Linked DNA regions of Asanoa sp. WMMD1127. The protein of the gene in region 2 interacts with the protein of the main gene of each other region in a pairwise test. Links are inferred from orthologs where the notes say so. Each region holds a gene or a part of one and is shown on either strand. Other genes may lie near its edges.

The links. The genes of interacting proteins can lie anywhere in the genome.
Region 1: the proteins of O7635_RS02945 (region 2) and O7635_RS34975 interact in binary tests that used the Escherichia coli proteins (3 or more experiments, as listed by UniProt). The link is inferred for Asanoa sp. WMMD1127 from one-to-one orthologs.

The regions. Positions count from the first base shown.
Region 1 is NZ_JARUBP010000001.1:7,322,133-7,326,329, forward strand. The notes cover bases 1,110-4,096. They hold O7635_RS34975 (penicillin-binding transpeptidase domain-containing protein), read right to left. Parts: upstream 3,790-4,096; coding sequence 1,429-3,789; downstream 1,110-1,428. Other genes in these bases: O7635_RS34970 (UDP-N-acetylmuramoyl-L-alanyl-D-glutamate--2,6-diaminopimelate ligase), read right to left, coding at 1,110-1,416; O7635_RS34980 (hypothetical protein), read right to left, coding at 3,792-4,096. Also shown: more of O7635_RS34970, read right to left, coding at 1-1,109; more of O7635_RS34980, read right to left, coding at 4,097-4,197. UniProt on the Escherichia coli protein: Essential cell division protein that catalyzes cross-linking of the peptidoglycan cell wall at the division septum. Required for localization of FtsN.
Region 2 is NZ_JARUBP010000001.1:590,729-595,823, forward strand. The notes cover bases 1-2,984. They hold O7635_RS02945 (transglycosylase domain-containing protein), read left to right. Parts: upstream 1-323; coding sequence 324-2,645; downstream 2,646-2,984. Other genes in these bases: O7635_RS02940 (DUF998 domain-containing protein), read right to left, coding at 1-211; O7635_RS02950 (ABC transporter permease), read right to left, coding at 2,727-2,984. Outside these bases: more of O7635_RS02950, read right to left, coding at 2,985-3,470; O7635_RS02955 (ATP-binding cassette domain-containing protein), read right to left, coding at 3,467-4,402; O7635_RS02960 (BTAD domain-containing putative transcriptional regulator), read right to left, coding at 4,653-5,095. UniProt on the Escherichia coli protein: Cell wall formation. Synthesis of cross-linked peptidoglycan from the lipid intermediates.

The DNA.
Region 1 (4,197 bases), 6.7 Mb from region 2 along the record:
CCGGACCGCCTCGTCGATGGCCGCCCGCCGCCCGCCGGTGATCTCCTCGACCGCCGCCGGCCCGGCACCCCGCGCGCCGGTCAGGACCTCGGCCCGGATCGCGGCCGGCTCCTCGGTGCGCGGGTTGTCGTCGGTCACCAGCACCAGGTCGGCGCCCTCGGCCGCGGCGGCGCCCATCAGCGGGCGCTTGCCCCGGTCGCGGTCGCCGCCCGCGCCGATCACGCAGATCAGCCGGCCGCCTCGCGACTGCGCCCGGGCGCGCAGCGCGCGCAGCGCGGCCACGATCGCGTCGGGCTTGTGCGCGTAGTCGACGACGCCGATGACGGGGCCCGGCGCGTCGACCACCTCGAGCCGGCCCGGCACGCCCGGGCAGGCGGCCACGCCGGCCGCCGCGGTGGCCGGGTCGACGCCGACCGCGGCCAGCGAGGCGATCGCGAGCAGCGCGTTGGCCACGTTGTGCAGGCCGGGCAGGGCGACGCCGGCGTCGACGGCGCCGGCCGGGCCGTGCGCCGTGAAGGCCTGGCCGTAGCCGGCGTCGGCGACCCCGTCGGCCCACCAGGTCGCGGCGCGGTCGCCGGCGGCCGAGTAGGTGACGGTGGCGGGCTTGCGCAGCGGCGTCAGGGCCGGGTCGTCGAAGTTGAGGATCTCGACCCGGCAGCGCCCGTCGAAGAGCCGGGCCTTGGCGGCGAAGTAGTCGTCGCGGTCGGCGTGGAAGTCGAGGTGGTCCTGGCCGAAGTTGGTGTAGCCGCCGACCGCGAAGCGCACGCCGCCGACGCGGCCCATCGCCAGGGCGTGGCTCGACACCTCCATGACGACCGCGGTGACACCCTGCTCGCGGGCGACCGCCAGCAGGGCGTGCAGGTCGGTGGCCTCCGGGGTGGTGCGCACGCTGTCGACGACGAGGTCGCCGAGGCGCGTCTCGACGGTGCCGATCAGCCCGGTCACGTGGCCGGCCGCGCGCAGCCCGGACTCGACCAGGTAGGCGGTCGACGTCTTGCCTGCGGTGCCGGTGAGGCCGATGACGGCCAGGTCCGCCGTGGGGTCGCCGTAGACGCGGGCGGCGACCGCGCCGAGCGCCTCGCGCGGGTCGTCGACCACGATCGCCGGCAGGCCCGCCGCCGCCGCGGCGGGGGCGCCGGCCGGGTCGGTCAGCACCGCGACCGCGCCGGCCGCGGCCACCGCCGGGACGAACTCGGCGCCGTGCCGGCGGGCGCCGGGCAGCGCGGCGTAGAGGTCGCCGGGGCGCACCTCGCCGCTGGCATGGGTGATCCCGGTCACCGCGACGTCGGTCGCGGCATCGATGCCGGCCCCGACCAGGGCCGCCAGGTCGGCGAGCCGGACGGGAGCGACGGCGCGGGGGCGCGGATTGCCGGGCACGGCGTCAGACCCTACCCGGTCCGTGCCCGGCTTCCGCATACCCACGCTGATCTACGGAAAGGCCGTGTACTTCGGCGCGGCCTTGGTGCTCGGCGGCACGCGGTAGTGCTGCAGCGTGTACTGCATCATCTCGCGGAACGCCGGCCCCGCGACGTCGCCGCCACCCCCGCCCGGGGTGTAGGCGAACACCGCGACCACGTAGCGGGGCGCCTCGGCCGGCGCCATGCCGATGAACGACGCCACGTCGCCAGGCGCGTACTGTCCGTCGACCACGCGCTTGCCGGTGCCCGTCTTGCCGGCCACCCGGTAACCCTTGATCCGGCCGGACACACCGGTCGCGTCCGGGATCGTGGTCACCGCCTCCATCAGCGTGCGGAGCTCGGCCGCGTGCTTGGGGCTGAGCACCTGCCGGGTCTCCGGGGCCGTCGGGGCCACGTGCCGCCCGTCCCCCGTGACGGTCTCCTTGATCAGGTGCGGCTGGATCCAGGCGCCGTCGTTGGCGATCGCGGCGTAGACGGCCGCCATCTGCAGCGGGGTCACGTCGACGCTGTGCCCGATCGGGATCGAGCCCGGCGAGGAGCCGTTCCACTCGTCCGGCGGCAGCACGCGCCCGCTCGCCTCACCCGGCATCCCCTCTCCCGTCGGCTTACCGAGGCCGAACTTGAGCTGGTAGTCGTAGACCTTCTGCGCACCGAGCTGGTCCGCGATCTTGATGGTCGTGACGTTCGACGAGTACGCCAGCGCGCCGGCCATCGACATCTTCGCGTTGTTGGCCGGGTGCGTGTCGGCGTAGGTCACGTCGGCCTTGCGGATCGTCGAGGGGATCCGCCAGACCGTCTTCGGCGTGATCACCCCTTCCTCGAGGCCCGCGCCGAAGATGATCGCCTTGTGCACCGAGCCCGGGTCGACGACGAACGAGGTCGCCGCGTCCTCCCGGTCGGTGGCCTTGAAGCCCTCCCAGTCGGCCGCGTTGTAGGTCGGCTGGCTCGCCTGGGCCAGCACCTCGCCGGTCTTGACGTCGAGCACCACGGCCGCGCCGACGGTGCCCTTCCGGGCGCGGATGTTCTCGCTGAGCGACCGCTGGATCTCGTACTGCAGGTCTCGGTCGATGGTCAGGGTCAGCGAGCTGCCGGGCTTGGCCGGTACGACCTCGTTGTAGCCGCCGGGGATCGGGGTGTCGAGGTTGCCGTTGCCGGCCTCGAACCGGTGCTTGCCGTTGGTGCCGCGCAGCACGTCGTCGTAGCGCATCTCCAGCCCTTCCAGGCCGGTCATGTCCTCGCCGGTGAAGCCGATCAGGTTGGCGGCCAGGTCGGCGCCCGGGATCTCCCGGCGCTCGTCGCGGCCGATGCCGATGCCGGCGATGTTGAGCGCCATCACCTGCTGGGCCTGCTCGATCGGCACACCGCGGGCCAGCCACGAGAAGTTCGACCAGACGCCGGTGGGCAGCTTGCGCTTGGCCATCCGCTTCTCGAGGTCGGAGCGGGCCACCCCGAGCAGCGGCGAGAGCTTCGTGGCGGCCTCGGCCGGGTTCTTGACCATCTCCGGGTCGGCGTAGATGTAGCGGGCCTCGACGCTGTGCGTCAGGGGCACGCCCGAGCGGTCGTAGATGCCGCCCCGGGAGGCGAACAGGGTCACGCTGCGCAGGCGGTCCTCGATGCCGCCGTCGGCGTACGCGGGGGTCGGCATGATCTGCAGGGTGACCAGCCGGATGCCGATGCAGGCGAACATGGCCAGCGCGAGGAACGCGCCCAGGCGCAGGCGCCGGTTGGGGTCGGCCAGCTTGGGTCGCGCCCGCGGCTTGCGGCGCAGGGGCGGCCGGGGCGCGGTCGCCCCGCCCTTCGCCGGACCGCCGGTGCGGCCGGTCGTCGTCCGGGTCGCCTTCTTCGCCGGGCCGCCGGCCGAGCCGGCCCGCCCGGCGCCCGTCGTGCCACGGCCCGCGGCCCCGGTGCGGCCCCCCGCCGCGGTGCCGGCGCCACGGCCCGTCGCCTTCGCCGGACGCCCGCCGGCCGCGGTCCCGGTCCGGGCGGCCGCACCGGCGGTCCGGCCCGCCGCGCCACCGGCCCGGCCCGCCGCGCCACCGGTCCGGCCCGCCGCCCCGCCGGTCCGGTCCGATGGCGCGGCCGTCCGGGCCGCCGGTGGGCGCGTGGTGGTGCGTGGCTCGTCGGCCCGGCCACCGTCCACGACCCGCAGCGTCGGCGGCTCCGCCGGCGCTTCCGGCGTGGCCCGGGGCGTCCGCGTCCGCGCCTGCTCGCGCACGGACCGCCCGCGCGGCGTGTAGGCCTGCGCCTCGAAGATCCCGCCCCGGCCGCTGCGGGCCGGGGCGGGACCGTCGTCGTCGGGCCGGCCGCCCCGTGGCGGGTTCCGGCGCGCCGCGGGCGGGTCGCGCCGGGGGTCCGGCGTCCGCGGCGGCACGCCTACCGCCCCGCGGTCTGGTCGCTCGTCACCGACGGCGCGCCGGCGCCCGGCTTCGGGATCCCGATGACCTTGCCGTCCTGCAGCCGGATGTAGGCCGGGTCGCCCCCGCCGACCATGCCGAGCTTGCGGGCCTGCGCGGTCAGGTTGCCCGGCGCCTTCGCCTGGGCGATCTCCCGCTGCAGCTCCTGCTGCTGGAGGTCGAGCGCGGCGCCCGACTCCTTCAGCCGCTCGATCCGGAACGCGTTCTCGGCGATCTTCGTGTTGACCACCAGGATGCCGAGCACGCCACCGACCACCAGCACCAGGATCAGCGCCACGAACGGCACGCGCGGCCCGGTCACCGGCGGCGGCGGAGCGACCTTGAGCCGTGGCCCCGCGGCCGCGGGCTGCTTCGGCTGCTCCTTC
Region 2 (5,095 bases):
AGTTGCCGACCTGGATCCAGCCGAGCTCCCCGAGGCTCAGCAGGCTCAACGGATGCACGGCGGGATCGAAACCCGCCCGCGTCAGCGATTGAGTGAGCACCAGCCCGACGAAGAGCGGCCCCGCCAGCGCCCCGCACACCAGCATGGCCCTGGTGCGACCGGCGATGACGCTCGCCTCAGCGCTGCCGGACCCGGCGGACACGGCCGTCATCCCGTTCTCCTGACTTCTCGACGTTACTGAACTTGTTGGTTCACTATAAGCACGACGCGAGTCCACCCGTCAAGGCCGATTGTGGGTGGTCGTGAGCGGGTACCGCTGTGCGATGTCCCAGATGCCGAGCGACGCGGTCGCGGCGGGCTCCGGCCGACCGGCCAACGCCCCGGGCAAGCGCTCGCGCCGCAAGACGTGGCTGGTCAGCGGCCTGGCCGTGTTACTCATCATGTGCGGTGGCGGGGCGGCGATCGGCGCGTACTACGTCGACACCGTGCCGCCGCCCGACGAGTTGGTGCTGCCGGAGTCGACGACGGTCTACTACGCCGACGGGAAGACGCCGATGGCGAAGCTGGGCACCGAGAATCGCACGATCCTGCCGTACGAGCAGATCAACGACGCGGTCAAGCAGGCCATTGTGGCGGCCGAGGATCGGACGTTCTGGACGAACGAGGGCATCGACTTCCGCGGTGTGCTGCGCGCCGCGTGGAACAACGTCACCGGCGGTGATCGGCAGGGCGCCTCGACGATCACCCAGCAGTACGCCCGGATCGCCGCCGATCTGCGCGGCGTCACCTACTCCCGCAAGCTGCGCGAGGCCGTCATGGCCTGGAAACTGGACGACAACCACAGCAAGGACGAGATACTCGGCTTCTATCTCAACACCGTGCCGTTCGGCCGCGGGGCGTACGGCATCGAGGCGGCGGCGCAGACGTTCTTCGGCAAGACGGCCCGCAAGGACGCGCCCCGCGAGAGCCAGCTGACCCAGTCGGAGGCCGCTGTGCTGGCCGCGATGGTCAAGCAGCCGGAGGCGAACCCGGACGACCCCGAGGGCCAGCCGGGCTACGACCCGAAGCGCAACGACAAGGCTCGCCAGAACTCGATCGAGCGGTGGCGATACATCCGTGACGGGATGGTCGCGCTGGGCTATCTGTCCGCGGCCGAGGGCGCGGATCTCGCCTACCCGGACACCGTCCGTGACTACGATCCCCGGGCCGGTCAGTCCGGCCTCGACCGGCCGGCCGGGCTCGTCGTCAACCACGTGCTGAGCGAGCTGCGCGGCACCGAGCCGTTCAAGGACCGCCCGTTCGACTACGTCCGCAACGGCGGCTTCCGGATCGTGACGACGGTCGACAAGCGCGCACAGGACGCGGCCGAGGCCGCCGCGAACATCCACGGCGACAAGGCGCCGGACGTCGTGCGGGGACAACCCAGGAACTGGCAGTCCGCCCTGGTGGCCGTGGAGCCCGGCAGCGGCCGGGTGCTCGCGTACTACGGCGGCGACGACGGGCTCGGCGCCGACTACGCGGGCTGGTACCTCGACGACGAGGGCCAGGCCGCGGGGTTCGGGCAGCACCCACCGGGCTCGTCGTTCAAGGTGTACGACCTCGCGGAGGCGCTGCGGAACGGCATCTCGCCGAAGCAGCGCTTCGACTCCCCCGCGACCCAGGAGTTCCCGAAGAGCGGCCGCACCCGCGACAGCGCGGCCGGTCCGATCCGCAACTCCGGCAGTGCGGCCTGCCAGCCGCAGTGCGCGCTGTGGGAGGCGACCGTCGCGTCGTTGAACACCACGTACTTCGGGCTCACCGAGCAGCTCGGCGTGCCCGCCGTCATCGACATGGCGCGCAAGGCCGGCGTCGAGTCGATGTGGGCCAACGAGCAGGGCAAGCCCGAGCCCGTGCGGGTCGACCTGCGCGAGACGTCAGGCCAGGAAGCCGCATCGCGGTTCTCCACCGAGGTCGGCATCGGCCAGTACGGCATCACCGTGCAGGACCACGCCAACGGCATGGCGACGTTCGCGGCCGGCGGCAAGCGCGCGAACGCACACTTCGTCCGGTCGGTGTCCAAAGGGGACGACGAGCTCTACCAGGAGCAGTTGACGCAAACGGACGTGGGACTCAGCCCGGAGCAGGCCAAGCAGCTCAACTGGACGCTGCGCCGGGTCGAGGCCGCGAAGGTGCCGGACTGGGACGCGGCAGGCAAGACCGGCACGTGGCAGGCCGGCAAGAGCACCACGCAGAACCTGCACGCCTGGATGGTCGGCTACACCGGCGCGATGGCCGCGGCCGTCTGGCTCGGCACCACGGACGGCAAGCCGCTGCGCACCAAGGACGGCAGCTACGACGTGTACGGCGCGAGCCATCCGGGACGGATCTGGCAGCAGTTCATGACCGAGGCGGCAAAGGCGATGGACCTCGACCCGGACGACCACCGGTTCGCGCAGCCGGCGTTCCCGCAGGAAACGCCGTCCGCGGCCCCCACGGCGGAAACGCCGGCGCCGTCGACCGGCAGTCCCGAGCCGACCGACACACCGCAACCGACGCCGTCGACCGAGCCGACGCCCACGCCCGCACCGACCAAGCCACCGAAGCCGACCCCCACCACCCGCCCGTCCAACCCGGTCACGCCGCCCCCACCACGAGAAGCGGCATGATCCAGACCTTGGCGAAGACAGCGCCGCCCTGGGCGACGTTCGCCCAGGGCGGCACGCGGTCGGCAGCCGTTGGCGTGGCCGTCAGGCCCGCTTCGTGAAGGTCGAGCGTGCCCAGGCGTAGCCGACGACCGCGATGGCCACGCACCAGATCAGGGCGGGGATCACGTCCCCGGCTGCCGGTACGCCGTTGAGAAGTCCGCGCACGGTCTCGATGATCGGCGTAAAAGGCTGGTATTCGGCGAACTGCCGCAGGCCGGGTCCCATCTTCTCGGCGGGAACGATGGCGCTGCTGAAGAACGGCAACATGACCAGCGGTACGGTGGCCAGGCCCGCGGTCTCCGGGGACTTGGCCGAGAGCCCCAGCGCGACGGTGAACCATCCGGCCGCGACGGCGAGCAGCACGACGATTCCCGCGATGGCGAGCCAGTCGCGCAGGCCGGCGGTCGGGCTGAAGCCGAGCAGGAACGCGACGCCGACGAGGGCGGCGATGGCGATCAGGTTGGTCAACACACTGGCGACGACGTGGCCGGTGAGCACCGCGCCGCGGGACACGTCCATGACCTTGAACCGGTTGATGATGCCCTTGGTCATGTCGGCGTTGACGGACGTCGCGACCGATCCGAGGCCGTAGCAGACGGCCAGCAGCATCAGCCCCGGCGTGGCGTAGTCGATGTAGTCGACGCCGACGGCGAAAGCGTCGCCGAACATGTACACGAACATCAGCATGATCACGATCGGCATCAGGACCGCGTTGAACACCGAGGTGGGGTTGCGGGCTATGTGCTTGGCGTTGCGGCGCAGCATCACCAGCGCGTGGGACTTCATGGTGCGACCACCTCTGCGGTGTGGCCCGTGAGGGCGAGGAAGACGTCGTCGAGGTCGGGGGTGTGCACCGACAGTTCGTCGGCTTCGAGGGAGTACTCGTCGAGCCGATCCAGCAGGGCCCGCAGCGACTTGGTCCCGCCGTCGCCCGGTACCCGCAGCGTCAGGGCGTCGTCGTCGCGGGTGGCTTCGGGTAGGGCCTGCGCGGCGGCGGCGAGCTCCACGGCGGTGGTGAACCGCAACCGCACGTGGGTGCCGGGGATCTGGCGCTTGAGCTCGTCGGGTGTGCCCTGGGCGACCAGGCGGCCCTGGTCGAGCACCGCGATCCGGTCGGCGAGCTGGTCGGCCTCCTCCAGGTACTGCGTGGTGAGGAAGACGGTGACGCCGTCGGAGACCAGCCCGCGCACGATCGACCACATGGTGTGCCGGCTGCGCGGGTCCAGTCCGGTGGTCGGCTCGTCCAGGAAGATGATCTGCGGGTTGCCGACGAGGGTCATCGCCAGGTCGAGTTTGCGGCGCATGCCGCCGGAGTAGGTCGAGGCGGCCTTGTCCGCCGATCCGGTGAGCTCGAACCGTTCCAGCAGCTCGGTGACGACGCGCTCGCCGTGGCGCACGCTGCTGAGGTCGACCATCAGCCGCAGGTTCTCGCGGCCGGTCAGCAGCTCGTCGACGGCGGCGAACTGGCCGGTGACGCCGATCGCGGCACGCACCAGCCTGGCCTCGGTCGCGACGTCGTGGCCGGCGACGCGGACTGTCCCGCCGTCGGCCTTCATCAGGGTGGTCAGCACGTTGACGGTGGTGGTCTTGCCCGCCCCGTTCGGGCCGAGCAGCGAGAACACCGTGCCCGCCGGGATCTCGAAGTCGATCCCGTCGAGCACGACCTTGTCCTTGTACGCCTTGCGTAGCCCGGAGACCGCGACCGCGGGCGTCGTCACGCGGTCACCTCCGCCGCGGCTGTGGAGAGCTTCAGTTCGTCCTGCCCGGACAGGGAGATGGGCATGGTGCTGTGCTCCTTGCGAGTCGTGATCGTCGGTCCGCGCCGTGGCGCGGACGCCGGGGCGGTCTGCCGCCTCGATGGCTCGAACGATCGCGCCTAGCGCTGTCGCCAGATCGTCGCGGGGCTGTCGCGGCGCTGTCACCGGCGCCGACACGGCCGCTCGCGGCAGGCCTAGCTGGTGCGATCAGTCACGGGGCGGCCAGGGCCGCGATCCGTTCCAGCGCGTCCTGCCTCGGCAGGGCTGCTCCCCGGCGGTAGATCTCGCGGTAGCCGGCGGCACCGAGGGTTCGGCCGAGCTCGATCCTCAGCCGGGCCACGAATTTGTCGGTATCTTGTGATCGTCCGCGGATGGCCTCGCTCATGCCGAGCGTCTCGGCCGCGCGCTCCGGTTCGCCTTCCAGCATCAGCAACCGGGCCACGCACTCCGCGTGGACCGCGATGGTAGCGCTGTTACCGAAGGTGAAGGTGCCGCGCAGCGCCCTGGGCAGCTGTTCGCGTGCCCCAGCCACCGCCCCTTCCGCGAGCCGGTTGTAGAGTCTGCCGGCTGCCAGCAGGTCGCGGCGTAGTTCGTCGGGAAAGGGCAGGCGGTGCAGCAGTGTTTCGAGCTGATCCAGCGCACGGTCAGCCGCTT